4 regions of the Sphingomonas sp. SORGH_AS_0870 genome follow, and region 1 is predicted to be linked to each of the others. Evidence: predicted binding sites of a transcription regulator. Region 1 holds the regulator's gene; each other region holds the start of a gene.
The links. Region 1 encodes LexA, which represses DNA repair genes until DNA is damaged. Its sites were predicted from a motif close to GTTCCNCNCTTGTTCT; they were not measured.
Positions count from the first base shown of each region.

Region 2: QE363_RS19455 (ImuA family protein) is a predicted target of LexA. The motif match lies at 4,777-4,792, and genes of this name have one in related genera.
Region 3: QE363_RS12025 (UvrD-helicase domain-containing protein) is a predicted target of LexA. The motif match lies at 1,495-1,510, and genes of this name have one in related genera.
Region 4: uvrA (excinuclease ABC subunit UvrA) is a predicted target of LexA. The motif match lies at 3,039-3,054, and genes of this name have one in related genera.

Region 1 covers NZ_JAVIYW010000002.1:3,090,666-3,097,920, forward strand. Annotated here, with positions in the region: gene QE363_RS14320 (aminodeoxychorismate/anthranilate synthase component II) at 1-269, shown strand, start outside; gene trpD (anthranilate phosphoribosyltransferase) at 266-1,261, shown strand; gene trpC (indole-3-glycerol phosphate synthase TrpC) at 1,258-2,034, shown strand; gene moaC (cyclic pyranopterin monophosphate synthase MoaC) at 2,031-2,498, shown strand; gene glp (gephyrin-like molybdotransferase Glp) at 2,553-3,737, shown strand; gene lexA (transcriptional repressor LexA) at 3,793-4,473, shown strand; gene QE363_RS14350 (ComEC/Rec2 family competence protein) at 4,490-6,574, opposite strand; gene gltX (glutamate--tRNA ligase) at 6,654-7,255, shown strand, end outside.
Region 2 covers NZ_JAVIYW010000002.1:4,200,164-4,207,418, reverse strand. Annotated here, with positions in the region: gene QE363_RS19465 (error-prone DNA polymerase) at 1-2,295, opposite strand, end outside; gene QE363_RS19460 (DNA polymerase Y family protein) at 2,295-4,079, opposite strand; gene QE363_RS19455 (ImuA family protein) at 3,997-4,758, opposite strand; gene QE363_RS19450 (SOS response-associated peptidase family protein) at 5,235-5,861, shown strand; gene QE363_RS19445 (MBL fold metallo-hydrolase) at 5,864-6,844, shown strand; gene QE363_RS19440 (relaxase/mobilization nuclease domain-containing protein) at 7,071-7,255, opposite strand, start outside.
Region 3 covers NZ_JAVIYW010000002.1:2,574,789-2,582,043, forward strand. Annotated here, with positions in the region: gene QE363_RS12015 (anion permease) at 1-869, opposite strand, end outside; gene QE363_RS12020 (UrcA family protein) at 997-1,305, opposite strand; gene QE363_RS12025 (UvrD-helicase domain-containing protein) at 1,513-3,825, shown strand; gene QE363_RS12030 (glycine zipper 2TM domain-containing protein) at 3,908-4,468, shown strand; gene QE363_RS12035 (hypothetical protein) at 4,528-4,887, opposite strand; gene QE363_RS12040 (prolyl oligopeptidase family serine peptidase) at 4,983-7,097, opposite strand.
Region 4 covers NZ_JAVIYW010000002.1:1,014,058-1,021,312, forward strand. Annotated here, with positions in the region: gene QE363_RS05240 (DNA methyltransferase) at 1-1,153, opposite strand, end outside; gene QE363_RS05245 (S10 family serine carboxypeptidase-like protein) at 1,360-2,862, opposite strand; gene uvrA (excinuclease ABC subunit UvrA) at 3,062-5,962, shown strand; gene QE363_RS05255 (glycine zipper 2TM domain-containing protein) at 6,495-6,833, shown strand; gene QE363_RS05260 (type I restriction endonuclease) at 6,949-7,255, shown strand, end outside.

The DNA.
Region 1 (7,255 bases):
GGGGCCTGCCCTCGCCCTTCACCGCGACGCGCTATCACTCGCTGATCGTCAACGACGTGCCCGACAGCCTGGTGGTGAATGCGCGTGCCGAGGATGGCACGGTGATGGGTTTCCGCCACGCCACGCTGCCCATCCACGGCGTCCAGTTCCACCCGGAAAGCATCGCCACCGAATATGGCCATGCGATGCTCGCCAATTTCCTGCGCGAAGCGGGCGTGGCGCACGACCTGCCCGAGCGGCTGCGTCCGCCGGTCGAGACGCCCGCGTGACCACGATCGCGCTGCTGCCCGATCCCGTCAGCCCGCTGTCGCGCGAGACGGCCTATGCGGCCTTTGCCGATATTCTCGACGGTCGTGCGGGCGACGAGGCGACAGCGACCTTCCTGACCGACTTGGCCGAGCGGGGCGAGACCTCGATCGAGATCGCCGAGGCCGCGCGGGCCATGCGCGAGCGGCTGATCCCCATCACGGCGCCGCCCGGCACGATCGATGTCTGCGGGACGGGTGGTGACGGGCATCACACGCTCAACGTCTCGACCGCCGTGTCGCTGGTCGTCGCGGCGCTCGGCGTGCCGGTCGCCAAGCATGGCAACCGCGCCGCCTCGTCGAAGGCGGGCGCGGCGGACACGCTGGAGGTGCTGGGCCTCGACATGGAGCGCGCCGGACAGGTGGCGCAGGCCAGCCTCAGCGATATCGGCATCGCCTTCCTCTTCGCCGCCAACCACCACCCCGCCATGGCGCGGATCACCCCGATCCGGCGGCGGATCGGGCGGCGGACGATCTTCAACCTGATGGGCCCGCTCGCCAATCCCGCGCATGTCGGTCGCCAGCTGATCGGCATCGCGCGGCCCGACTATGCGTCGGTCTATGCCGAGGCGCTGGACCAGCTGGGCGCGACGGCGGCGCTGGTCGTGTCGGGCGAGGAAGGGCTGGACGAACTGTCGGGCGCCGGGCCCAGCATCGCGGTGTCGGTCGGCGATGTCGCCGCCCCCGCGACGATCACGCCCGAGGATGCGGGGCTGCCCCGCCATCCCATCGCCGCCATTCGCGGCGGCGACGCCCGGCACAATGCCGAGGCGCTTCGCCGCCTTCTCGCCGGAGAGCCGGGCGCGTATCGCGACGCGGTTCTCCTCAACGCCGCCGCCGCCTTGCTGGTCGCGGGGCATAGCGCCGATCTGGCCCAGGGGGCCGTGGCCGCTGCCCGTGCGATCGATACCGGCGAGGCCGCGGCGCTTCTCGATCGATGGATTGCTTACCGATGACGATGCTCGACCGCATCCTGGAAACCAAGCGCGCCGATGTCGCCGCGCGCAAGGCGACGATGTCGCTGTCCGATCTCGATGCCAAGATCGACACGGTGTCCGCCCCGCGCGGCTTTCGCGCCGCGCTCGACGCCAAGACCGGCCATGCGCTGATCGCCGAGGTGAAGAAGGCCAGCCCGTCCAAGGGCCTGATCCGCGCCGATTTCGATCCCCCCGCCCATGCCCGCGCCTATGAGGCCGGGGGCGCGGCGTGCCTGTCGGTGCTGACCGACGAGCGCTGGTTCCAGGGGGCCGACCTGTTTCTGGAGCAAGCGCGCGCGGCGGTGTCGATCCCGGTGCTGCGCAAGGACTTCATGGTCGATCCCTGGCAGGTGCATGAGGCCCGCGCGCTGGGAGCCGACGCCATCCTGATCATCGTCGCCGCGCTGGACGACGGCCAGATGCAGGAGATCGAGGCCGCCGCGATCGAGTGCGGCATGGACGCGCTGGTCGAGGTGCACGACGCCGCCGAGATGGAGCGCGCCGCCCGGCTGAAGTCGCGGCTGATCGGGGTGAACAATCGCGATCTCAGGGACTTCTCGGTCGATTTTCAGCGGACCTACGAACTGGTCGGACGCGCGCCGCAGGGTTGCACCTTCGTCGCCGAGAGCGGGCTGACGACTCGCGCCGATCTCGACGCGATGGCCGAGCATGGCATTCACTGCTTCCTGATCGGCGAAGCGCTGATGCGCCAGCAGGATGTCGAGGCGGCGACCCGTGAACTGATCGGATGACCGGCCTCACCCATCTGGACGAGACCGGTTCGGCGCGGATGGTCGATGTCGGGGCCAAGTCGGTGACGGCCCGGCAGGCGGTGGCGCAGGGGCGGATCACCATGTCGGCCGAGGCCGCCGCTGCGATCGCGGCGGGCAGCGTCCAGAAGGGTGACGTGCTCGCCGTCGCGCGGGTCGCGGGGATCATGGCCGCCAAGAAGACCAGTGACCTGATCCCGCTCTGCCACCCGCTTCCGCTCAGCAAGGTCGAGATCGAACTGACCCTGGATGCCGAAGGCGTGACCGCGACCGCCACCGCCGCGACGGCGGGCCAGACCGGGGTGGAGATGGAGGCGCTGGCGGCCGTGTCGGTTACGCTGCTGACCGTCTATGACATGGCCAAGGCGCTCGATAAGCATATGACGATCGGCGATATTCGCCTGTTGTCCAAGACCGGCGGCAAGTCGGGTGACTGGCACGCCTGACCGGCCCGCCTGCGGGAACGCCAGCGCCGACGACGCGTCTTGTCGCCAACAGGAGTGACCGCCATTCTTCTACCCGTTACCGAAGCCCAACAGCGCCTGCTCGCCCTCGCCCCCGACCGGCCCGTCATCGAGCTCGCCCTGCGCGACGCCGCCGGGCGCTGGGCCGCGCGGGACGTGCTGGCGCAGCGGACCCAGCCGTCTCGCGACCTGTCGGCGATGGACGGCTATGCGATCCGCTTCGACGATATGCCGGGGCCCTGGACGGTGATCGGCGAAAGCGCCGCCGGGCGCCCCTTTCCGGAGACGGTCGAGGTCGGACAGGCGACGCGCATCTTCACCGGCGCCGCGCTGCCACCGGGCACCGACACGGTGCTGGTCCAGGAAGAAGCGGGGCGCGAGGACCGGACGCTGACCCTGACCGGCGAAGGCCCGGCGCATCGCGGACGCAATGTCCGACGGCGCGGGCTGGATTTTTCGCAAGGCGACCGGCTGATCGCCGCCGGGCAGCGGCTGACGCCCGCGCGGATCGCGGTGGCGGCGACCGGCGGCCATGGCACCCTGCCCGTCCGCCCGCGCGTCCGGATCGCGATCGCCGCGACCGGCGACGAACTCGTGCCCCCCGGACAGGGGGGTGCCGATGCCCTGCCGGAGTCGAACGGCGTGATGCTGGCGGCGTTGCTCGCCGACCTCCCCGTCGAGATCATCGACCTGGGCATCTTGCCCGACAATCTGGAACGGCTGCGCGACGCCTTTGCCGGGGTCGCGGCCGACCTGCTCGTCACGACCGGCGGCGCATCGGTGGGGGATCATGATCTGGTCCAGCCCGCGCTGAAGGCGGCGGGCGGTAGCATCGATTTCTGGCGGATTGCGCTTCGCCCCGGCAAGCCGATGATGGCGGGGCGGCTAAACGACATGGTCGTGCTGGGCCTGCCCGGCAATCCGGTGTCGGCCTTCGTGACCGCGATTCTCTTCGTCAAGCCGCTGGTCGCGCATATGGCGGGCGCGGGCGATCCCTTCCCCAGCGCGATCCCCGCCATTCTGGGTGAGGATCTGCCCGCCAACGGTCCGCGCATCGACTATCCGCGCGCCGCGATGATCGACGGGCGCATTCATGCGGCGGCCATCCAGGACAGCTCGATGCTGCTGACCCTGGCGCGTTCGACATGCCTTGTGATCCGCCCGCCGCACGCGCCCCCGGCCCGTGCGGGCGACTCGGCGGAAATCCTGATGCTCGCTTGACGCAAGCCTTTCCGTTCCATATAAGTTCCACGTCTGTTCTGGACGGAGGATCGCGATGCTCACCGCAAAGCAGCATGAGCTTGTCTGCTTCATCAACGACCGTTTGCGGGAAACCGGCGTCTCGCCCTCCTTCGAGGAGATGAAGGAGGCGCTGGACCTCAAGTCCAAATCGGGCGTCCACCGCCTGATCTCCGCGCTGGAGGAACGCAACTTCATCCGCCGCCTGCCCAATCGCGCCCGCGCGCTGGAGGTGCTGCGGATGCCCGATCGGCCGGAAAAGCCGGTCGCGGCCGCCGCCAGCGCGGCCGATGCGCGTCCGCCCGCCGCGAAGCCGGTTGCCGAGCCCGCCAATGACGTGGTCGAGATCCCCCTGCATGGCCGTATCGCCGCAGGTGTCCCGATCGAGGCGTTCGAGGGCAGCTCGACCCTGGCCGTTCCCGCCGCCCTGCTCGGCACGGGTGAGCATTATGCGCTGGAAGTGTCGGGCGATTCGATGGTCGAGGCGGGTATTCTCGACGGCGACTATGCGCTGATCCGCCGCACCGACATCGCCCGCGACGGCCAGATCGTCGTCGCGCTGATCGACGAGGCGGAGGCGACGCTGAAATATTTCCGGCGCGAAGGCTCGATGATCCGGCTCGACCCCGCCAACCGCGCCTATGATCCCCAGCGTTACGCGCCCGCCCAGGTGCGGGTGCAGGGCAAGCTATCGGGCATTCTGCGGCGCTACGATTGATAAGGGGGCGAGCGGGTCAGCGCCCGCGCGCCTCGCTCGCCACGATCCAGGGGTGCCGGTCCCCCGGCATCCGCGCGGTTTCGGCGACGGGTCCCGACAGCCGGATCGTCACGCCGCCGCTGCGATGCAAGGCGGGGGCATCGAGCTTCAGCCAGCGCGGGCGGCACGCCCCGGGCAGCCGCCGGTCGGCGATCATGATGTCGACGCGGCCGCACAGCGCGATCAGGCTGGCCCAGGGCAGCGCATAGCCGCTCCGCGTCGCCGCCACCCGCCAGACGCGCCCGTCCCGCACGATCCGGGTCAGGCAGATATCGGCGCCGCACCGCGCCTCCGCCTGGTCGACCAGCGCGAGCGGTGCATCGTCGCTGCCGCCGATTTCGGATAGCGCATTGCGGACATAATCCCCCGCCCGCTCCCGGAGCAGCGCCATGCCGCCGCCGGTGCGGATCGCGGCATGACGGCCATCGCCGGTCACGATCAGGTCGGGCACAGGCGCGGCCAGCATGGCGATCACGCCGATCGCCACGCCCGGCACGCCCAGCCATCGCCACCGTGTCCGCCACAGTGCCACCCAGAGTCCGCCAAGGATCGTCACGGCGAAAGCCCCGTCCGGCGCGACCGGCAGCGCCATCACCGCCCCCGGCATCGCCGCCACCTGTCGCGCCAGCCAGAGCAGCGCCCCCAGCGCATGGCCGAGCAGCCACCAGAAGGGCGCGCCCAGCCCCACGGGATCGAGCAGCAGCGCCAGCATCTCCAGCGGCATCGCGACAAAGGTCGTCCAGGGAATGGCGACGATATTGGCAAAGGCGCCGTACAGCCCCGCCTTGTGGAAATGATAGATGGCGATCGGCATCAGCGCGGCCTCGACCACCAGCCCGGTGACGAGCAACGCCCCCAACTGCCGCGCCACCGACCAGCGCCAGTCGGGATGCGGACCGAACCAGCGCCGCATCGCGGGATGTTCGTGCAGCGCGACGATGGCGGTGATCGCCGCGAAGGACAGCTGGAAACTCGCCCCCATCAGGGCCTCGGGCCGGAAGAGCAGCACGATGAACGCCCCCGCCGCGACCAGCCGCAGCGTCATCGCCTCGCGTCCCAGCGCCAGTGCCACCAGCACCAGCATGGCGGCGACACAGGACCGGATCGTCGGCACCTCTGCCCCCGTCAGCGCGGTATAGCCGATCGCCGCGACCGCGCCCGCCAGCGCCCCGACCAGCGGCAACCGCACACGCAGCGCCAGCCATGGCCAGAGCGCGAGCAGCCGGATCGTCAGGACCATGACGATCCCGACCACCGCCGTGATGTGCAGCCCGCTGACCGACAGGAGATGCGCGAGCCCCGCCCGGCGCATCGCGTCGGCATCCGCCGCGCCGATGCCGCCGACATCGCCGGTTGCGAGCGCGGCTGCGATACCGCCCGCACTCCCCTCGATCCGCGCGGAAATATGGGATGACAGCCGCTGGCGAAGCCCCTCTCCCCGGCTCGATGGCCGCAGGACCTCGACCGGCGCGAAGCCACGCCCCGTCGCGCCGATCCCCTGAAACCAGGCGGCGCGGGCAAAGTCATGGCCGCCGCGCGCAATGGGTCCGGCGGGCGGCATGAGTCGCGCGCGCAGGCGGACGATCGCCCCGCGCCCCAGACCGGCCGGAACATCCTCGATGGGCAGCGACACCCGGACATGGGGCGGCAACATGATCGCCCGCCCGCGCCCGTCGCTGGCCTCCGACGGTCGCAGCATCAGCCGCATCAGCCCGCGCGCCGCCAACCGGTCGACGCCCTCCACCGTGCCCGTCATGGTCGCGAGCACCGGGCGGGCCAGGACCGGCGCCGCCACCGACTCGGCCCGCGCCCAGGCCAGCGCCGCACCGCCGCCGACCAGCAGCGCGGCCACGCCGATGCCGCGCGTCACGCGGCCGCCGCCGGACAGGGTGAACGCCGCCAGCCCCACCCCGCCCGCCACACAGATCAGCGCCGCCCAGCCGTGCGGATCGGGCAGGACGAACCACAAGGCGATGCCCAGCCCCCAGGCCACCGGCATCCACAGCGCCAACTGCGTCCGCTCGCGTTCCGCCCAAAGTTCCAACGCCGTCCAGCGCGGCATTTGGCGAGGGCCGCGCTTGATGCTAGGGGCTGCGGCGGCTGAATAGGCCATCGAAATTCATGATTGGGAGTATGCGCGGTTGAGCGCAACAGATGATATCGCCACCGGGTCGGCCGCAGGCGAAGTGGTCACCCGCTTCGCGCCCTCGCCGACCGGCTTCCTCCATATCGGCGGCGCACGCACTGCGCTGTTCAACTGGCTGTTCGCCAAGGCGAATGGCGGCAAGTTCCTGCTGCGGATCGAGGATACCGACCGCGCCCGCTCGACCCAGCCCGCGATCGACGCGATCCTGGACGGCATGCGCTGGCTGGGCCTGGATTGGGACGGCGAGGCGGTGTTCCAGTTCGCCCGCGCCGACCGCCATGCCGAGGTGGCGCGCGAGATGATGGCCAAGGGCCATGCCTATCGCTGCTACATGACGCAGGACGAGATCGCCGCCCAGCGCGAGGCCGCGCAGGCCGCCAAGCAGCCCCTGCGCATCCGCTCGCCCTGGCGCGACGCCGATCCCGCGACCGCGCCCGAGGGCCAGCCCTTCGTCGTCCGCCTGCGCGCCCCGCGCGAAGGGGCGGTCACGATCGAGGACCGGGTGCAGGGCAGCGTCACCGTGCAGAATGCCGAGCTGGACGATCTGGTCCTGCTCCGTTCGGACGGCACGCCGACCTATATGCTGGCGGTGGTGGT
Region 2 (7,255 bases), 1.1 Mb from region 1:
GACCTGGGCGGGCGCGTAGAAGCCCATCGGCTGGGCGTTGAGCAGCGCCGCGCAGAACACGTCGGGATGATGGTGCTTCATCCAGCAGCTGGCATAGGCGATTTTGGCGAAGGAGGCGGCGTGGCTCTCCGGGAAGCCATAGGAGCCGAAGCCCTCGATCTGCTTGAAGGTGCGCTCGGCGAAGTCGCGAGGATAGCCTCGGCTGACCATGCCCTCGACCAGCTTGTCGTAGAAATGGCTGACCCCGCCGGTGAACTTGAACGTCGCCATGGCGCGGCGGAGCTGGTCGGCCTCGACCGCAGTGAAGCCTGCACCGACGATCGCGACCTTCATCGCCTGTTCCTGGAAGAGCGGCACGCCGAGCGTCTTTTCCAGCACCGCGCGCAATTCGGGGCGTGGATAGTCCGGCTTCTCGCGCCCTTCGCGGCGGCGGAGGTACGGGTGGACCATGTCGCCCTGGATCGGCCCTGGCCGCACGATCGCGACCTCGATAACGAGGTCGTAGAAACGCGCTGGCTTCATGCGCGGCAGCATGCTCATCTGCGCGCGGGACTCGATCTGGAAGGTGCCGAGCGTGTCGGCCTTTTGGATCATCGCATAGACGTTCGGATCGTCGTCCTGCAGGTCGGCCATGCCGACCGCCACGCCCTTGGCTTCCTCCAGCAGGTTGAAGGCGCGGTTCATGCAGCCGAGCATGCCCAAGCCCAGCACATCGACTTTCATGAACTTCAGCGCATCGATATCGTCCTTGTCCCATTCGATGACCTGCCGGTCGACCATCGCGGCGGGCTCGATGGGGACGAGATCGTCAAGCCGGTCATGGGTGAGGACGAAGCCGCCGGGATGTTGTGACAGGTGGCGCGGTACGCCGATCAGCTGGCGCGACAGCTCTAGCGCCAGGCGCAGCCGCCGGTCATCCATGTTGAGGCCGAGCTGGGTAACCTGTTTCTCGCCGACGCCCTCCTGGCTCCAGCCCCAGATGAGGCCGGCAAGCGCCTTGGTCAAATCCTCGGGCAGGCCCAGCGCCTTGCCGACCTCACGCACCGCTCCGCGGGCGCGGTAGCGGGTGACGACCGCGGTTAGTGCGGCATGGTTGCGCCCATAGGTGTCATAGATCCACTGGATGATCTCCTCGCGCCGTTCATGCTCGAAATCGACGTCGATGTCGGGCGGTTCGCGGCGTTCTCCGGAGACGAAGCGCTCGAACAGCAGCTCATGCTTGATCGGGTCGATGCTGGTGATGCCGAGCACAAAGCAGACGCAGCTGTTGGCGGCGGATCCGCGCCCCTGACAGAGGATACCGCGCCTGCGGCTCTCCGCGACGATGCTGTTCACCGTGAGGAAGTACGGAGCGTAGCCCAGCTCGCCGATCAGCCTGAGCTCGTGTGCGATCTGGTCGCGATAGGCTTGCGGCAGGCCCTCGGGGAACATCCGTGCCGCCGCCGTCTCGGTCAGCCGTTCGAGTGCGCCTTGCGCGGTCAGTCCTTCTACCACGCGCTCCTGCGGATATTGGTAGCTGAGTTCGCCGAGGTCGAAGGTGCAGGCGCGCGCGATCGCGGCGGTGGCCGCGATCGCATCTGGGAAGGCGGCGAAGCGACGCTCCATTTCCTCAGGCGACTTGAGGTGGCGATCGGCATGACGCTCACGGGCATAGCCGAGCGTGTCGACGGTGCATTTCTCGCGGATCGCGGTGACCACGTCCTGCAACAGACGCGCTTGCGGAGCATGGTACAGGATGTCGCCGATGGCGACGGTCGCGACCCCTGCAGCCGCCGCCTGCATCGATAGATGGTGCAGGCGAAGCGCGTCGTCGGGCCGCCGCCGGAAGGCAAGGCCGAGATAGCCGCGCCCGCCGAATGTCTTGTGCAGATCGACAAGATGGCGGTCCGTCATCTTGTCGGCCTCGTGCGGGAGCAGGATCGCAATCAACCCCTCATTCCAGGCAACCACATCCGCCCAACCGAGCGTGCAGCCGCCCTTGCCCGCGCGCGACTTGCCCAGCGTCAGTAGCCGGGTGAGCCGCGACCAGGCGTTCTTGTCGGTTGGATAGAGCAGCAGCGCCCGCCCATCGTCGAGATCGACGCGCGCGCCTGCGATCATCCGCACGGCAGTGGCCTTCTGCGCCTCCCACCCGCGCACCAGTCCGGCGACACTGCCCCGGTCGACGATTCCGAGCGCGGTGTGGCCTTGCAGCGCGGCTGCGGCGAAGAGTTCGTCGGGGCTGGAGGCGCCGCGCAGGAACGAGAAATGGCTCGTCACCTGAAGCTCGACATAGGTCGTGGTGGGGGCAGCCATCAGCCGAATAGCCCGTGGAGGTACCAGCTGAGATCACCGGTTGCGGCATCGACCCCGTCGCCGCGGCGGAACAGCCAGAAGCGTGCGCCGGTGTCGTCCTCGACCCGAAAATAGTCGCGCACCGCCCAGACCTCGCCGTCGCGCCGCCACCATTCGCCGTGAATGCGCTCCGGACCATCTCCGGCCACCACCGCATGGACCTGCCCGCGCCAGGTGAAGCGGCGCGGCGGTGCGTCGGGGAGGAGGGCGAGCACGCCGGTCAGCGGCTCGGGCCGGCTGAGCAGCCGTACCGGCCGGCGCCAGGCCGGCCAGCCAGTCGGCGCGGCGAGCGGCGGCGCGCGGCGTACCGCGCGTTCGGGCACGTCGCTCTCGACTGGCGCGGCGGTGAACAGCGCCGCCTCGCCGACCCGGCCGGCGATCTGGTCGACAAGCGTCGCGACGTCGGGCACCGCCGCCTCGCCGGTCAGGTCACCCGCCACCGCGGTAGCACCCAGCGGATCGGTCCGCGTCGCGGCGAGGCGCATCGTCTCTATCCCGTCACCCGGATCGATCCGCTCGATGCGCAGGTGGAAGAGGCGGGCGAGATGCACGACATCGCGGGTCGCGCGCGCGGTGCCGATCGCGAGCCGCTGCTCGCTGCCGTCGATCCGGTCGAGCAGCAGCACCAATGTGCGCACACCGCGCCCGCGCGCCTGCAACAGCAGCATCATGTCGGCGAGCAGGTCGGCGATCACTTGCTCAATCGCCTCGGCGGTGCCGATCGGCTCGAGCAGCCGGCGCTTTGCGACCGGCGTCTCCTCGGGCACGACCGGCACGATCGGTTCGGGGACACGCCCCAGTGCGTCGTCGAGGCGGCGGACACTCGCCATGCCTAGCCGCCGGGCGAGCGGCCCGCGTGGCAGCGGCAGGAGATCGGCGATCCGGTCGAGCCCAAACCGGTTCGCCGCCGCTGTTGCCTCCGGGGTCAGGCGGAGTGCGGCAGGAGGTAAGGGAGCCAGCGCCTGTGCCTCTTGTCCGCCGGGAACCAGCAGGATGGCATCGCGACCGAAACGGGCGAGCGCATGAGCTGCGCCCGGCGTGGAGGCGACCGTGACTCGTGCGGTCAGGCCGAAGCGTCGGCAGAACCGGACCAGTCGTTGGCAGAAGCGGGTCTCGCCCCCGTGCAGATGCGCGACGCCGCTCAGGTCCAGCCACAGCCCGTCCGATCCGCTGACCGCGGCGGTCGGTGTCCAATGGCGCACGGCATGCAGCGCCAGATCCGCCAGCAACGCCATATCTGCCGCCCGGTCGGCGGGGCGGATGTCGAGATCCGGGATTAGCGCCCGCGCCTGCGTCACCGCCATGCCCGGGGTCAGTCCGAGCGTCATCGCCGCCGGGCAAGCGGCGGAGATCACCTGTCGCTGTCCGATCTGCTCAGCCAATACCATCGGCACGAGGTTCAACGCGGGTGCTGGCCCTGATACTGCCTTGTGCTGACCCGGTGCGCTGGGGTGTCTGAACGGATGGTCCGCCGCCTCAGACCGACGACCCAGCTCGCGCATCGGCGGTCGCTGGTGCAGCGGCAGTGCCGCTACCTGCTTCTCCACCGTTGCACGCGCAGCGCCTTGCGCCCAGCGCGCACCGGGACGCCAGCCGCCGCCCCGCGGCACCGAGCAGGCACCGGGGTCGTCGTCGATGGGAAGCATAGGCGCGGGCCTTGGTTCAGGCAGCGCGCGCGGCCGCTCCAGCCGTCGCAGTCGCTCGATCGCGAGATGCGGCAGGTAGAGCGAGGCGACCCGTGTCATCGCATGCCTCCAAGTCCATCGTGAAGCCCGGGCCACCGCGCTGGCGTGCCAGCTCGACCATCCAGCGCGCGCGGCCGACCCCGGGGGCGAGGAGCGGCGCGGAAGGCGCGCAGGCGATCCGCCACCGTGTCATGGCCGCCGACAGCTCGGTCAGTGGGCAGGTGCCCTGTCGGCGCCAGCGACGCGAGAGCAGGGCAGGGGTATTTCCCGTCATGGCCGCCAGCTGCAGTCGCCGGGTCGCAACCATGTCGGCGCGCTTTACCTCGCCGACGACCGCTGCAAGCCCGCCATGACGCAAGCCATCCTCCATGACGGCCAGAACGTCCTTGTCTTCACGTACCTCGGCGAAGAACAGCGTTGCAGGGCTGAGCCCGGCCTGTTCGAGACCCGGCGCATAGAGGTCGAACCGGGTGAGCGCCCAGAGCACCCGGCGGCCGCTCAGCGCTGCTGCGCGCGCGGCAATCCCGACCGCGAACAGCGTGGCAGCTGCATCATCTGTAAGGGTCGGTGTCGCCGAAGACGTCTCGTGCAGACCGCCGAGCGCCAGGCCGCCGCCCGTCAATCGCGTGTCTACCGCCTCGATGCCGAAAGGCAGGACTGCACCCTCACCGCTTCGCACAGCGCCTATGGCGCCCCGCAGGCGGGCCAGTGTTTCGATGGGTGGGGCGGTGGAAGACATCATTGCTGCGACTCATATGTTCGCTATATGTTCCGTTGATTCCACTGGCGGGTCAAGGCGTTGCGCAAGCGGATCGATAATCGGAACGGGACAGGGGCGTGGTAGAGGGCCGCAAAAGGGGCAGCCAAGAAGGCGGGGCAGGGACCGATCACGATCATATCGGGCGGCGTCTGCGCACGTTGGAGGAGTGTGCCCTGCACAAGCGTACGTTGCGTCTCACCTGTCCAAAATGCGGTCACGTCCGCGTCCTCGACGCGGTTGCGCTCTGGTGGATGTTTTACCGGCGAGGATGGGACGGCACGCTCGGATTGGTGGGACGGCGATTATGCTGCTCGGCATGCCAAGCGGAAGGACGCACCCAGCGTCCCCATATGGTGATCGGGCGGGACCAGCCCACCGGCGCTGCTCTGCCCTATCCGGACGCCGCGACGTGGAAGAAGCTTGTCTCGCGCTACCGGTCGTGATCGAACAGGCGAATGTGTAATCTTTACAACATCAAGGTCGATCCCCGGACCTATTTCGACGCGCTTGCTGAGGTCGACGATACGAGCAACACGCTGGAGGTCGAGAAGGATTACGCGGCGCCCGGTAAACCCGGCTATGTCGTGCGTCATTCGGCCGGCGAGCGGGTGCTGAGCACCATGCGCTGGGGCTTCCCGACGCGCAAACCGCGTAAACGTCCGGCCCGCGAAGGGGAGCTGCCGTTCCTCTACGACTGGTGGACGAACGCGCGGAATATGCAGAGCAATATGTGGAAGCCCTGGCTGATGCGGACCGAGCATCGCTGCCTGGTGCCCTTCACCCGCTTTGCCGAGCCCAAGGCTGCGGCCGATCGGAAGGGCCCGGGCGACACCAACTGGTGGTTCTCCGTCGAGGATCAGCCAGCGCCGTGCTTCGCCGGGCTATGGAAGGTCGATCAGGATCATGACCGGGTCTATGCCTTCTGCACGACCGAGCCCAATCCGCTGGTGGCGCCCAAGCACCCCAAGGCGATGCCGGTCATCCTGCTGGCCGAAGATCAGGAACGCTGGCTGAACGCCCCGGTGGAGGAGGCGCTCAGCTTGCTGACAGCCTATCCGTCACAGCTGATGAGCGTTGCCTGAGCATGGTCTGCAACCGCTATTATGACGGGCCGCCGAGCGATCACTTCGACGGTACGCGGTTCTTCAATCCGGGGCAGCCCGGCACTGATCGGGGCTTGCGCGCCATCCTGCGCTGGAAACTGGCGGGGGCTGCTGCCAAATGGCCGAAGTCGGTGCCGGTCACGCCCGCCAGGCCCGAGGCGCGCGTCGATGGCCTGTGCGTGACGATGGTGGGTCATGCGTCGCTGCTGATCCAGGCGGCAGGGGTGAACATCCTCACCGATCCGGTCTGGTCGGAGCGTGCCAGTCCATTCCGCCGCGTCGGGCCGAAGCGGGTGACCGCACCGGGGATCGCGTTCGACGACCTCCCCCCGGTCGATGTCGTGCTATTGAGCCACGCGCATTACGATCATCTCGATGTCGACACGCTGCGGCGCCTCCACGCCGCACACGACCCGCTGATGGCGATGCCGCTCGGCAACGATGCCATCGTCCGGGCGGCGGTACCGGCCGCGCGATGCCAGATCGGCGACTGGTGGGGCCGGCTTGACCTCGGCAACGGCACCGCGACGACACTAACACCGGCCAACCACTGGTCGAACCGCTGGCCGAGCGACACGCGCATGACGCTGTGGAGCGGGCATTATCTGGACACGCCTTCCGGGACGATCTGGTTCGTCGGCGACACCGGCTATGGCGATGGACGCATCTTCGGCGAGGTGCGCGGGCGGTTGGGTGCGCCCGATGTCGCGCTCATCCCGATCGGAGCCTATGCGCCGCGATGGTTCATGGCCGCACAGCATGTCGATCCAGCCGAGGCCGTGCGGATCTTCACAGACGTGGGGGGAGGACGTGCGCTGGGCATTCATTGGGGGACCTTCCAGCTGACCGACGAGGCCCGTGAAGCGCCGGTCGCGGAACTGGCGACAGCGCTGGACGCGGCGCGCATCGCCCCGGACCGCTTCGTCGCGGCGGAAGCGGGCGGCGTGTACCGCTTCAGCTAGAGCATCTCCAAGTGCACGCGTCCCCTGGCGCGCGGCTATAGCTCATCGGGGTGAGTGAGGGCATCCGCATCGAGCGTCAGGTCGGCCGCCGCCCGGTTATCCCGCACTGCGCGCTGCTCGCTGCCTTGGGGATGACGATGACATCGCCCTGCACCGGCAGCCAGGCCAGCGCCAGTTGGGGCGGCGAAGCACCGAGTTCGTCGGCGACGCCACGCTGTTGTGCTGATTACTGCAATTGCAGTCCCCGACTGGGTGTCTGCACCTGTGCCGCCAGCATTCGCGCGTGATCGCCTGCTTGCTGCTGCAATCGCATTGCGGCTGGCATTCCCTCAGCGACCCATTGATTAAGCAGGTTGCGCGCCTTCGGATCGGCGAACGCCTTCGCGGCCAACGGCCGCAGCTTTGCCATTG
Region 3 (7,255 bases), 520 kb from region 1:
GCATAGGCGGTGGGCGCGCAGCCGATCAGGATCAGCATGATCAGCCCCATCCCCTTCTGCCCGTCATTGCCGCCATGCGCGAAGCTGACCGCCGTGCAGGTGAAGATCAGCAGCGCCCGGATGCCGCGCGGCGGGGGCGTATCGCCCTCGGGTTCGCGATACAGGCGGTCGTCGCGGAAAAAACGCTTCATGACGAGGAGCAGCATCAGCGCACCGGCAAAGCCGATCAGCGGACTGAACAGCAGCGCGGACAGCACTTTCCGCACCTGCTCCATGTCGACGCCCGATGTGCCCGGGATGCTGGACAGAAGCTGGTTGGCGAGGCCGACTCCCAGGATCGACCCGATCAGCGCGTGGCTGGACGAATTGGGCAGCCCCACCGCCCAGGTCGCCAGATTCCAGATCACCGCCGCCAGCAGCAGCGCGAAGATCATCGCGAACCCGCCCGCCGATCCGACATGCAGCATCAGATCGATCGGCAGCAGGGTGATGATGGAATAGGCGACCGCGCCGGTGGAGGTGACGACGCCGAGGAAGTTGAAGAAACCCGACCATATGACGGCCACCGGCGCGGGAAGCGAATGGGTATAGATCACCGTCGCCACCGCATTGGCGGTATCGTGGAAGCCGTTGACGAACTCGAAGCCCAGCGCGATCAGCAGAGCGAGGCCCAGAAAGGCGAAGACACCGACCGCCATCGGCTCGCCGACCCGTGCCGTATCGCTCAGGATGCTGACCCCCGCATAGGCCAGGCCACCGACGATCAGCGCGAGGAAAATCCACCGCCCTGACGGATGCAGCGACGCATCGAGCTTCGGTCCACGAATGCGAGATTCGGATTCCCCGCCGGCAAGCGCATAAGGTGTCATGATGAACGTCCGTTGCGCCACGGAGGTGACGTTTTTATGACGCCGGGCCCGTAAGCCGTGGCGAATGCCATGCCGGGATGCGGCGGGACGCCCTCGTGCGACGTCCCGCCCTATCCCGGACAGGCCCTTATCGCGTGCTGGCCAGCATGACGGGGGCGGCGAGCAGCGTGGCGACCTTCACGGCGGCGTCGGCCTGCATCTCGGCGCGACACCGGGTCACGCCTTCGTTCTGCGCCAGATCATTGGTGATGGGTCCGCATACGATCGCCGCCGCGCGACGAATGCGGGCGTCGAGCATCGCCCGGTGATCGGGTCGATGGAGATCGAGATCGGCGTGACGGACCTTGATGCTGACCGGTTCGCGGATCTGCGCCTGGACGGAGGTACCGGATAGGAAAAACGAGGTCGCAAGGGCGACGGCAAAGATCTTGCTCATGGGAAGCTCCTGCATGGGGTCGTGCCCGTCACGGCGGCGTCGGTGTTTCCACCCCGTCGCTCGTCGGCACGCACCGCCCCTAGGCCGCCCGCATGTCGGTTTCGGGTCGGGCGTGGGACGCCCGTGTGACAGATCCCGCTATGACACAGCATCGCCATCGAACGGCCGAAGGTTGCCCCGGCGGCCAACGTTCCCTAACTGTTCGCGATGACCGTCGCTCCCTCCGCCGATCCCGCCCGGATTTCCACCGGACAAATGGCCGATTACCCCTATCTGCGCACGCTGAACCCGGCACAGCGTGAGGCGGTGCTGACCACCGATGGCCCGGTCCTGGTGCTGGCGGGCGCGGGCACGGGCAAGACGGCGGCGTTGACCGCGCGGCTGGCGCATCTGCTCTACACCCGCAAGGCCTGGCCTTCCGAAATCCTGTCCGTCACCTTCACCAACAAGGCCGCACGCGAGATGCGGGAACGCGTCGGGCGGCTGGTCGGCGATGCCGTCGAAGGGATGCCATGGCTGGGCACATTCCATGCCATCGGTGCCAAGATGCTGCGCCGCCATGCCGAGTTGGTCGGGCTCCAGTCGAACTTCACCATCCTCGACACCGACGACCAGCTCCGCCTGCTCAAGCAGCTGATCGTCGCGGCCGATATTGACGAGAAGCGCTTCCCGGCACGGGCGCTCGGCGGGCTGATCGACGAGTGGAAGAACAAGGGGCTGGTCCCCGGCGATATCGATGCGGGCGAGGCCGAACGCTATGCCAATGGCCGCGGGGCCGAGCTGTATCGCCAGTATCAGGACCGGCTGCGCAGCGTGAACGCCTGCGACTTCGGCGATCTTCTACTCCACATGCTGACCATCCTGAAGACGCATCGCGATGTGCTGGAGCATTATCAGCAGCGTTTCCGCTACATCATGGTCGACGAATATCAGGACACCAACAGCGTCCAGTATCTCTGGCTGCGGCTGCTCGCGCAGGCACGCAAGAATATCGCGTGCGTCGGCGACGACGACCAGTCCATCTATTCCTGGCGCGGCGCGCAGGTGGAGAATATCCTGCGCTTCGAGCGGGACTTCCCCGGTGCCAAGGTCATCCGGCTGGAACAGAATTACCGTTCGACCCCGCATATCCTGGGGGCGGCGTCGGGCGTGATCGCCAATAATGGCGGGCGGCTGGGCAAGACGCTGTGGACCGAACTCGACGTGGGCGAAAAGGTCCGGGTGCTGGGCGTCTGGGACGGTCCCGAAGAGGCCCGCCGCGTCGGCGAGGAGATCGAGGCGGCGCGGCGATCCGGCACCTCCTATGGCGACATTGCGATCCTGGTCCGCGCCTCGCACCAGACGCGCGAGTTCGAGGATCGCTTCATCGCGATCGGCCTGCCGTACCGGATCGTCGGCGGCTTCCGCTTCTACGAGCGCGCCGAAATCCGCGATGCGCTGGCCTATCTGCGGGTGGTCAACCAGCCATCGGACGATCTGGCGTTCGAGCGGATCGTCAACGTTCCCAAGCGCGGGCTGGGCGACAAGGCGCTGGCCAAGATCCACCAATTGGCGCGGGCCGAGGGCCTGCCGCTGACCCTGGCGTCGGCGCGTATCCTCGACACCGACGAACTGACCCCGCAGGCGCGGCGGAGCCTTGGCAATCTGATCGGCGACATCGCCCGGTGGCGCGACATGGCCCGCGACCTGCCGCACCCCGAACTTGCCCGACAGCTGCTGGACGAGAGCGGCTATACCGCCATGTACCAGAACGAGAAGTCGGCGGAGGCGGCCGGGCGGCTGGAGAACCTGTCCGAACTCGTCCGCGCGATGGAGGATTACGAGTCGCTCGGCGCGTTTCTGGAGCATGTGTCGCTGGTCATGGAACGCGACGGCGACCAGCGCGAGCCCGAGGTGACGATCATGACGATCCACGCCGCCAAGGGGCTGGAGTTCGACACCGTCTTCCTCGCGGGCTGGGAGGAAGGGCTGTTCCCCTCGCAGCGGGCGATCGATGAAGGCGGCACGCGCAGCCTGGAGGAGGAACGGCGCCTCGCCTATGTCGCGATCACCCGCGCGCGGCGCAAGGCGGTGATCCTGCATGCAGCCAACCGCCGCATCTATGGCCAATGGACCTCCAGCCTGCCGAGCCGCTTCGTCGGCGAACTGCCGCCCGAGCATATCGACAGCGAGACGAGCATGACCGGCGGCGAAAGTCTGTGGCGCGCCAACTGGTCCGAACATGCCGACCCCTTCGCCAATGTGGCGCGGGGGACGGGGCGCGGGCCGGGCTGGCAGCGAGCGGCGACCAGCCAGAGCGCGACGCCGACGCGCCCCGCGCGGATCGTCGAGTCGCGCGCACCCTCGGTCGGGCTGGGGCAAAAGGGGCGCGACGACCTGGGCGTGGGCGACCGGGTCTTCCACCAGAAATTCGGATATGGGGCGATCGCCGCGATCGAGGGCAACAAGCTGGAGATCGATTTCGAACAGGCGGGGCGTAAGCGGGTGATGGACAGCTTCGTCACCAAAAGCGTCGCCTGATCCGGGCGTCGTTCAGGAACCATATCGATTCGTAGCCGTATCGGTCGCATCGCCCGATTGTCCGGGCGTTGGAGGATAACCGATGGGCTTTCGCCGCTTGGCCACCGTCGCGATCACGACGGCCGTCACCCTGACTGCCATTCCCGCCACGGCACAGACCGCCGCCGACGATGCGCGCTTCCGCGCGGCACAGGCGCGGTTCGACCGGGAATATCAGATCTACCGTCAGGAGGCCGAGCTGTATCTGTCGCGGCGCGAACGTGGCGGATATGACGACGGCTATGACCGCCCTGCCCCGCCGCCGTCCGGCGGTCCCGGTGGCTATCGTGTTGCACCGTCGATCCCGGCGGATGGCTATGCCAATGGCGAACCCTATTACGACCCGGTCGGCGATTATCGGGACGGCCCGCAATATCGCGAGCGCGTGCTGCAACCGCAGGATCGTGTCTATGCGGGCACCGATGGCCGTTATTATTGCCGTCGGTCGGACGGCACGACCGGCCTGATCATCGGCGGCGCGGCGGGCGGCATATTGGGCAATCTGGTCGGCGGGCGAAGCAGCACGATCGCGACGCTGCTGGGCGCGGCGGGTGGTGCGCTGGCCGGGCGGTCGATCGAGCAGAACCAGGTCCGCTGCCGCTGATCCGACATTTGGGGGCGGTCGGGGAACACCCGCCCGCCCGAGATTTCAGCGATGCCCGATCAGGCGGGATCGACCATCATCAGGGCGCAGTTCCTGTATTTCTCCGCATCCCGCTCGAACAGCGCGCTGGCGGGGAAGCGGCGCGGGGTCAGGCGCAGCGAGCCCAAGCCCGCCAGCTTGAACGTCCCCATCTTTTCCTCGCGCGGCGGCTTGCCGTCCCGCTCGACGGTCGTGGCATCGACGTACAGCTCGTCATGCCGCGTGTAGATCACATGGGGCGCCAACACCACTTCGCCGCGATTATACATGGCGGACACCGCCTGCATCTTCACAATGGCTTCGAAGATGATCGCAGGAGCGCCCGCCGCCGGCTCAGCCGGACGGCGCTCGGTCGTCGTCATATCGGTCATGCCCTGCATTTGCCCGTCCTGCCGCAACGCAGCAAGAGCAATTACGCCGCAATCGCCCATCGATAAATGGCGCGAGCGAACGGCATGCGCTCGCGCCCCCTGGTTCACTTCGCCGGGCCCATCAGTTTCTGGGCGAAATAGACCATCTGCTGGGCATTCAGCCGGGCGCCCTGCGCGATGTCGGCGTCGCCCGAATGGCCACCCGCCATATCCTCGTAGAAGAGATAGGGGATGCCATATTCACCCAGCCGCGCCGCGAACTTGCGGGCATGTTGCGGCCCGACCCGATCGTCCTTGGTGGTCGTCCAGATATAGGGCTCGGGATAGGCGACGCCTTTGCGGATATTGGCATAGGGCGAGATCTTGCGCAGGAACGCGGCCTCTTCGGGCACGTCGATCGAGCCATATTCGTCCTTCCACGAATCACCCGCCGCGATCTTTTGATAGCGGACCATGTCGAGCAGCGGGACCTGGATCGTCACCGCCTTCCACAGCTCGGGATGCTGGGTCAGTTCGACCCCCATCAGCAGGCCGCCGTTCGAGCCGCCATAGATGCCCAGCTTCTGCGGGCTGGTGATATGCCGGGCGAACAGGTCCTTGGCGACCGAGGCGAAGTCGTCATAGATGATCTGCCGCTTGGTCTTGCGGCCCGCGTCATGCCATTTCGGCCCGAACTCGCCGCCGCCCCGGATATTGGCGAGCACGAACGCCCCGCCGCGCTCGGTCCAGATCTTGCCGGTCGACCCCAGATAATAGGGCAGCCGCGCAATCTCGAATCCACCATAGGCGGTCATCAGCGTCGGCGTGGTGCCGTCCAGCTTCGCGCCCTTGGGCAGGACGACGAAATAGGGGATCTTGGTGCCGTCGGTCGACACCGCCTCATATTGATGGACCGTCGCGCCGGTCGCGTCGAACCGGGCGGGCAGCGTCTTGAGCACCTGCGGCGCGGACGGTTTCGCCGCATCGAAGCGCGACAGGACGGTCGGGGTCGTGAAGCCCGAGGTCGACAGATAGACGATGTCCGACCGGTCGCTCGTGCTGGCCACGTCGACGGTCATATTGTCGGGCACTTGCACCGCCGAGGACGCCCAGCCGGTGGCGGTGGGGGCAAAGACGCTCGCCCGGCCCCGGACATTGTCGATATAGGTGATGACCACGCGGTCCTTCGTGGTCGACACGCCCTCCACCGCCTGGCGGTCGGTCGGGGTGAACAGCGCGCGCGGGGTGATCCTGCCCGCCTCCAGCTCGGACAGCGGCGCCCAGACGACCGAACCGGCCGGGAACGAGCCCCATGCGTCGCTGGTCTGGAAGATCACGCGGCCATCGACCATCCCGGCGGGGAAGGCGCGCGCGGGCATGGCGATCGCCTTGGCCCCGCCCTGCGGCGTCCAGAACAGCTTGTCGCCGCCGAAAAAGGTTCGCCGCCGCTCGATCACGACCGCGCGGTGGCCCTGGGCATCGGTCAGCACACCCGCATAGGTGCCCAGCTCGTCCGACGGCTCGCCCCGGAAGATCTCAGTCGCCTGTGACAGCGGCTGTCCGCGCCGGACCATCTTCACGACGAAGGGATAGCTCGACTTGGTCAGGGTCCCCTGCCCCCAGTCTCGGCTGACCAGCAGCGTGTCCTTGTCTAGCCATGCCGCGCCCTGCTTGGAGGTCGACAGGCGGAAACCATCGGGTACGAAGCCACCGGTCGCCATGTCGAACTCGCGATACTCGATCGCATCCTCGCCTCCCTCCGACAGCGCGACCAAGCAGAACCTTTCCTCGGGGCTGAGGCAGCTGACGCCCTTCCACACCCATTTCTTGCCCTCGGCCTTGCTCAGCGCATCCAGGTCGAGCAGGGTCGTCCAGCGGGGATTGGCGGTGGCGTAGTCGGCCTCGGTCGTCCAGCGCCACAGCCCCTGGGGGTGATCGGTGTCGCGCCAGAAATTGACGATGCGGCCATACATCTGGCCCGGCATCGGAATGCGATCCTTCGCCGAGGCGATAGCCAGCGCCTGCTGGTAGAAGGTCTGATAGCGCGGATCATTCTGCAACCGGGGCAGTGTCTTGGCATTTTCGGCCTCGACCCAGGACAGCGCCTTGGCGCCATCCTTGTCCTCCAGCCAGATATAGGGGTCATTCTCCGTCATCGTGCTCATCTGGGCCATCGCCGGGGCCCCCGCAACCTGTGTCGCCAGCATCGATCCGGCCAGCATCCACCGCCATCCCCGCATTCGTCATGCTCCATATCCTGAATGGGGGCGAATGTGACTTCATCACCCGCCGCTGGCAATGCGTCATGTCCCGAAAAATCGCACGCGGCCCACATCGCAGTGATGGCGGCATGGCGACGGAACGGTGGCTCGGGCGGCCCGTTCCCCCTTCCGCTTAC
Region 4 (7,255 bases), 2.1 Mb from region 1:
GCGCCCAGTCGTCGCGCAAGGGGGCGATGACGGTCGCGGTCACCAGCCGCTCGACATAGGCGCGCGGCGTGTAATGCGCGCCCAGCCGCCGCCGCTGCGCCGGATCGAGCGCCTGTTCGAGCAGCGTGCCGAAGATGGCGGGCTCGACATCGCGCCAGTCGCGCCTGGCGGCGGCGAGCAGCTCGCCAATCTCCTCGCGGTTGAGGGGCAGGGCGTCGGCGGTGTGGAACAGCCCGCCATTGAATCGCCGCACCGCGCAGCGCAGCACATTGGCCTCGCCGCCCCGGTCCATCGAATGCCACAGATCCTCGATCCAGGGCACGAAGGCATCGGGTCGCTCGCGCGCGTCCGATAATAGGGTGACGAAACCCCCGGCGGGCAGCAGTCCGCTATGCTCGGCGAACATGGTGAACAGACAGCGCATCAGGAACAGCGCCACCCCCTCCGGCTCATGCCCGCGCTCCTCCAGCAGCCTGGAGATGCTGGCCAGCCGAGTCGCCACGTCGCGGGTGACGGCGGCGGCATGGCGGGTCGGGTCGAGCGAATGCGGCGCGTCCCAGATCGCCGCCAGCCGCTGGCGCACCTCCTCGCGGCGCAGATCGTCCAGCGCGATGCGGAAGCGGGCGCGGTCGGGGAATTGCTTGTAATGCTTCCCCTGACCCGAAAAGTCGGCGAACAGCTCGATCACCCGACCGACATCGACCACGATCAGGAAGGGCGGCCAGCCATGATCGACGGGCAGCGCGCGGGCATATTGCTCGGCCTGTTCGCGCGCGCGGCGCATCAATATGTCCCATTGCCGCGACCGGGGCGCGGCGCCCGCCCCATCGGGGAGCAGGCCGGGGAGCAGCGGGCCCTCTGCGGCGAGCGATTTCGCGCCCAGGCCCTCGCGGCTCTGCTTGGCCTCCAGCACGAAGCAGCCGCGCTTGTAGAGGTCGATCCGCCCGCGCCGGTCCTCGTCACCGGGCAGGACGACCGCGCGTTCGAAGACATAGTCGTTGCGGGTGCTGGTCGCGTGGGCGGGCTCGGGCGGGGCGACGCCGAGGATCGCGCACAGCTCGGTCAGGAACAGCGCGTAATTGGCGCGCTCCGCCCCGCCTTCGCACGCCTGCCAGCGCCGAATGAACGCCTCGATCGCCGCCGGGCTCGCCATGAATCGAAATCCTCCCGATGGGGATCATCGGGAGGATTTGAGATTAGGCGAGCGATGTCCCCTCCGTTTCGGAGGCGGTTATTCCGCGCCTCCGTTCAGCCTGAGCGAAGTCGAAGGCCAAGGGAATCGGGAACCCGCCGGGCGTACGCTTCGACTTCGCTCAGCGCGAACGGCCGTGGGGATATGGGTCCGTGACGATGCAAGACTTATCCCCCGTACATCGCCATCGCATCGCGCCGGAACGCCGCGCCGCTGTCGGTGCGGCTGTAGAACATGTGCCCGCCCGGATAGACGTTCAGATGCACCCGCTGCGCCACGCCATAGCTCGGCATCTGGTCGACGATCAGCCGCGACGCGAAATAGGGGCAGGACAGGTCGTCCCAGCCATGGACGATCATCACCTTCATCTTGGGATCGTTGGCGATCGCCTTGCGCAGGTCGGTGACGGGGGTGTCGTCGGGCTTGCCGCGATCCCAGGCGCTGTTCACCTCATAGGACAGCGCATGGTAGCGCGCGTCGGTCTTCCAGCCCACTTCGCGCGTCACGAAATCGACCATCGCGCTGGTCGTCGGCGCGATCAGCGAGTCGAGCAGCGGGTCGTTGGACTGCTGCTGCGACGACCAGGGGAAGGGGTCGAAGGCGGTGACGTTCGAGTCGTAGATGCTGCCGATCGTCGAATCATTGCGGTGAATCTCGCGCAAGTACGTCCGCGTGTCGATCCGCCCGCCCAGCCGGCGGACCAGCGCGGGGTCGAGGCCGGTCAGCTCGGTCACGCGGCTGACCAGCCGGTCGACCGCCTGGGTGTCCGACCGCCCGCGCATCAGGTCGCGGAGATAATCGCCGCGCGCATAGGCCTCGACGCCCGCCATCGCCTCGGGGGTCAGCTTGCCCTGCCGCTCCAGCTGGGCCGCCGCCATCGAGGGCAGGTCGATCATCCAGGGCAGCGGCGACAGCGCGGTGGCGTCGTCGCCCGAGGCGGGGTCGAGATAGGGCGATACCATCACCAGCCCGTTGACCCCGACGCCGATCTGCGACTGAAGCTCGTAGGCGATGCGCGGCGCGCGATAGCCGCCATAGCTTTCGCCCATCACATATTTGGGCGAGCGCAACCGGCCTTCCTTGACCAGCCAGTCATAGACGACCTTGGAGAGATATTTGATGTCCGGGTCGTTGGCGTAGAAGGCTTTCTTGGTCTCCGCCTCGTCCACCAGGCTGCGGCTGAAGCCGGTGCCGATCGGATCGATGAAGACCAGGTCGGTAAAGTCCAGCCAGCTGTTCGGATTGTCGGTCGTGACCGGCGCGTCGGACGGTGCATCGCCCTGCGCGCCGAAGGGGACGCGCTTGGGGCCCACCGCGCCCATGTTGAGATAGACCGACGACGCGCCCGGCCCGCCGTTGAACGCGAAGGTCACCGGGCGCTGCACATCGCCGCCGGGCACGGTATAGGCGGTATAGACGACCTGCCCGATCTCCTTGCCCTTGTCGTCGCGCACCGGGATCGTGCCCACGGTCGCCTTGTAGGTGACGACCCGGCCACCGATCCGCGCGCTTTGCGTGATCGTCCTGTCGGCGGGGAGCGGCGGACGCTTGCTGTCGTCGTCCTTGGTCTCGGTGGTCTTGGTCTCGGTCTTCTCGGCCTTTTGCGCCAGGGCAGGCGTCGTCTGGGCGGCCAGCAGCAACAGGGCGGACAGGTGCAGGGTCTTGGACAAGATGGAAACGCTCCCCCTCGGAAATGAGACAGTGTATCATGCAAAGCGCGGGAATTGCCAAGCCCCCGGCTTTTCAAGGGGATCATGGGCGAAGCTCCGGCGTTCCTGCAAGCCCGTCCCAAACGCCCCTCGCAATGGGGCGTGTCGCTTCCTATCTCGCCTCTGGCCTTCTCTCCGGAACAGAAGTAGAACCTGCCTCATGCTGACCAAGATTTCCGTCCGCGGCGCGCGCGAGCACAATCTCAAGGATGTCGATATCGACATTCCCCGTGACACGCTGACGGTGATCACCGGCCTGTCGGGGTCGGGCAAGTCTTCGCTCGCGTTCGACACCATCTATGCCGAGGGGCAGCGCCGCTATGTCGAGTCGCTGTCGGCCTATGCGCGCCAGTTCCTGGAGATGATGCAGAAGCCGGACGTCGACCATATCGAGGGGCTGTCGCCCGCCATCTCGATCGAGCAGAAGACGACCAGCCGCAATCCGCGCTCGACCGTGGCGACGGTCACCGAAATCTACGACTATATGCGCCTGCTCTGGGCGCGCGTCGGCATCCCCTACAGCCCCGCCACCGGCGAGCCGATCGCGGCGCAGACGGTCAGCCAGATGGTCGACCGGGTGATGACGTTGCCCGAGGGCACGCGCCTGTACCTGCTCGCGCCCGTCGTTCGCGGCCGCAAGGGCGAATATCGCAAGGAAATGGCCGAGTGGCAGAAGGCGGGCTTCACCCGCGTCCGCATCGACGGCCAGCTCTACGAGATCGACGAGGCGCCGGCGCTCGACAAGAAGTTCAAGCATGACATCGAGGTGGTGGTCGATCGCCTGGTGGTGCGCGAGGATATCGCCACGCGCCTCGCCGACAGTTTCGAGACCGCGCTGAAGCTGGCCGACGGGCTTGCCTATGTCGATCCCGCCGATCCGGTCGAGCCGCACACGCCAAAATCGGCGGTGCTGGGCGACAATGCGCCCGATGGCCGCATCGTGTTCTCGGAGAAATTCGCCTGCCCGATTTCCGGCTTCACCATCTCCGAGATCGAACCGCGCCTCTTCTCGTTCAACGCGCCGCAGGGGGCGTGCCCGGCCTGTGACGGGCTGGGCGAGAAGCTGATCTTCGACGAGGATCTGGTCGTCCCCAATCACGAGCTGTCGATCAAGAAGGGCGCGGTCGTGCCCTGGGCCAAGTCCAACCCGCCCAGCCCCTATTATATGCAGGTGCTGGGCAGCCTCGCGCGCGAGTTCGGTTTCTCGCTGGAGACGCCGTGGAAGGACCTCGACCCCAAGGTGCAGGAGGTGATCCTGCACGGCACCAAGGGCAAGGCGGTCACGCTGACCTTCATCGACGGCAAGAAGTCCTATGACGTCAAGAAGCCGTTCGAGGGTGTGATCGGCAACCTCAACCGCCGGATGCTCCAGACCGAGAGCGCGTGGATGCGCGAGGAACTGTCCAACTATCAGTCGTCGCAGCCCTGCGAAGTCTGCCACGGCGCGCGGTTGAAGCCCGAGGCGCGGGCGGTGAAGATCGCCATGCAGGACATCTCTTACGCGACTCGCCTGTCGGTGGTGGACGCGCTGGCGTTTTTCACCAGCCTGCCCGAACATCTGACCGACCAGCAGCGCGCCATCGCGCAGCCGATCCTGAAGGAGATCGTCGAGCGGCTGGGCTTCCTCAACAATGTCGGGCTGGATTACCTCAATCTCGACCGGACCAGCGGCACGCTGTCGGGCGGCGAGAGCCAGCGGATTCGCCTGGCGTCGCAGATCGGCTCGGGCCTGTCGGGCGTGCTCTACGTGCTGGACGAGCCGTCGATCGGGCTTCACCAGCGCGACAACGACATGCTGCTGGCGACGCTGCGGCGGTTGCGCGACCTGGGCAACACGGTGCTGGTGGTCGAGCATGACGAGGATGCGATCCGCACCGCCGATTATGTCATCGACATGGGGCCGGGGGCGGGCGTGCATGGCGGCCAGATCGTCGCGCACGGCACGCTCAAGCAGTTGCTCAAGTCCAAGACCAGCGTCACCGCCGATTACCTCAACGGTACGCGCGAGATCGCGGTGCCCGCCAAGCGACGCAAGGGCTCGGGCAAGAAGCTGACCGTGCACAAGGCGACGGCCAACAACCTGCAGGGCGTGACCGCGAGCATTCCGCTCGGCACCTTCACCTGCATCACTGGCGTGTCGGGGTCGGGCAAGTCGAGCTTCACCATCGACACGCTCTACGCCGCCGCCGCGCGCACGCTGAACGGCGCGCGCATCCTGGCGGGCAAGCATGAGAAGATCAGCGGGCTCGAACATCTCGACAAGGTGATCGACATCGACCAGTCGCCGATCGGCCGCACCCCGCGATCGAACCCGGCGACCTATACTGGCGCCTTCACCCAGATCCGCGACTGGTTCGCCGGGCTGCCCGAGGCGCAGGCGCGGGGCTACAAGCCCGGCCGTTTCAGCTTCAACGTCAAGGGCGGCCGGTGCGAGGCATGCCAGGGCGACGGCGTGCTCAAGATCGAGATGCACTTCCTGCCCGACGTCTATGTGACGTGCGACGTCTGCCACGGCGCGCGCTACAATCGCGAGACGCTGGAGGTGAAGTTCAAGGGCCACTCGATCGCCGATGTGCTCGACATGACGGTCGAGGATGCCGCCGAATTCTTCCAGGCGGTGCCGCCGATCCGCGACAAGATGGCGATGCTGGTCGAGGTGGGGCTGGGTTACGTGAAGGTCGGCCAGCAGGCGACGACCCTGTCGGGCGGCGAGGCGCAGCGGGTGAAGCTGGCCAAGGAATTGTCGCGCCGCGCGACCGGCAACACGCTCTATATCCTCGACGAGCCGACCACGGGGCTTCACTTCGAGGACGTCCGCAAATTGCTCGAAGTGCTCCATGCGCTGGTCGAGCAGGGCAATACGGTGGTGGTGATCGAGCATAATCTCGACGTCATCAAGACCGCCGACTGGATCGTGGACCTAGGGCCGGAAGGCGGCGTCAAGGGCGGCGAAATCGTCGCGGTCGGCACGCCCGAGGTGGTCGCCGCCGAACCGCGCAGCTTTACGGGGAAGTATCTGAAGCCGCTGCTCGACAAGGGGCAGGCGCAGGCGGCGGAGTAGCGATCCTCCCCGGCATGGGGAGGGAAACCATGCCGGTATGGGGAAGGGGGCAGCCTGTTGCTTGCTCCTTTCCGCACCGCCCCGGCGGAGGCCGGGGTCCAGTCGCGGGACGCGTAGGGCAACGCATCAATGTCCGCCCAACTGGATCCCGGCCTTCGCCGGGATGGTGGGGGGCGCTGATAGCGGCATGACTTGCTTGGACATCTCGTCCGGCAGGGGCGTCTTTGGCGCACTGGGAGCGGGACGGGTTTTCCCTTGGCCTTCGACTTCGCTCAGGCTGAACGGAGTGTGGGGGATGGGAAGGGCTTGGCGACCCAACCCGTTCGCACTGAGCGAAGTCGAAGTGCACGCCCCGACATTCCAAACAGCTTCGCCCCCACGCGGCAAAACCGATTTAACATATCGCAACTTTTGTCGCATCAAAGCGATTACCCCACATTACCCATAAGGGAGGATGTGATGCGTGCACTGACACTCCGGCCTGGTTGCGGCCGCGACGCTGGTTTCGGGTTGTTCGACCTATGGCGGCGGGTTGGGCGGCGGCTATGGCGGCCCGCGCTACGCCTATGATTACGACCGGCCCGACCCGGCCTATGGCGGCTATTATGCCGACCGCTATTATGTCGACAACAGCCGCTATCGCGAGCGTCGCCTGGGCGCCAACGACCGCGTCTATGTCGGTCAGGACGGTCGCTATTATTGCCGCCGCAACGACGGCACCACCGGCCTGATCGTCGGCGGTATCGCGGGCGGCGCGCTGGGCGCGGCGATCACCTCGGGCGGGTCGCAGACGCTGGGAACGCTGCTGGGCGCCGCAGGCGGCGCGCTGGCGGGCCGTGCGATCGAGCGCAACAATGTCCGTTGCCGCTGATCGCAAGCGTTGACCGATTAAGGGCCGGTCGGTCGCCTCCGTTTCGGATGCGACTGGCCGGCCTTTTCGCACCCGCCTCGCCTACGCTGTCGCCGATCAAGGCATGGGGATGGCGATGGATTTGGCGACGAAGCTGGTCGAACTGGAAAAGCGGACCGCGCAGCACCGTGAATTGCTGCTGACCGAGGAAGCGGCCAAGACCGCGCTGGTCATGCCCTTCATCCAGGCGCTGGGCTATGACGTGTTCAATCCGGCCGAGGTGATCCCGGAGTTCACCGCCGATGTCGGCATCAAGAAGGGCGAGAAGGTCGATTACGCGCTGGCGATCGACGGCAAGCTGGCCATCCTGATCGAGTGCAAACCCTCCTCGATCGAACTCGACCTGAAACACGCCTCGCAACTCTATCGGTATTTTTCCACGA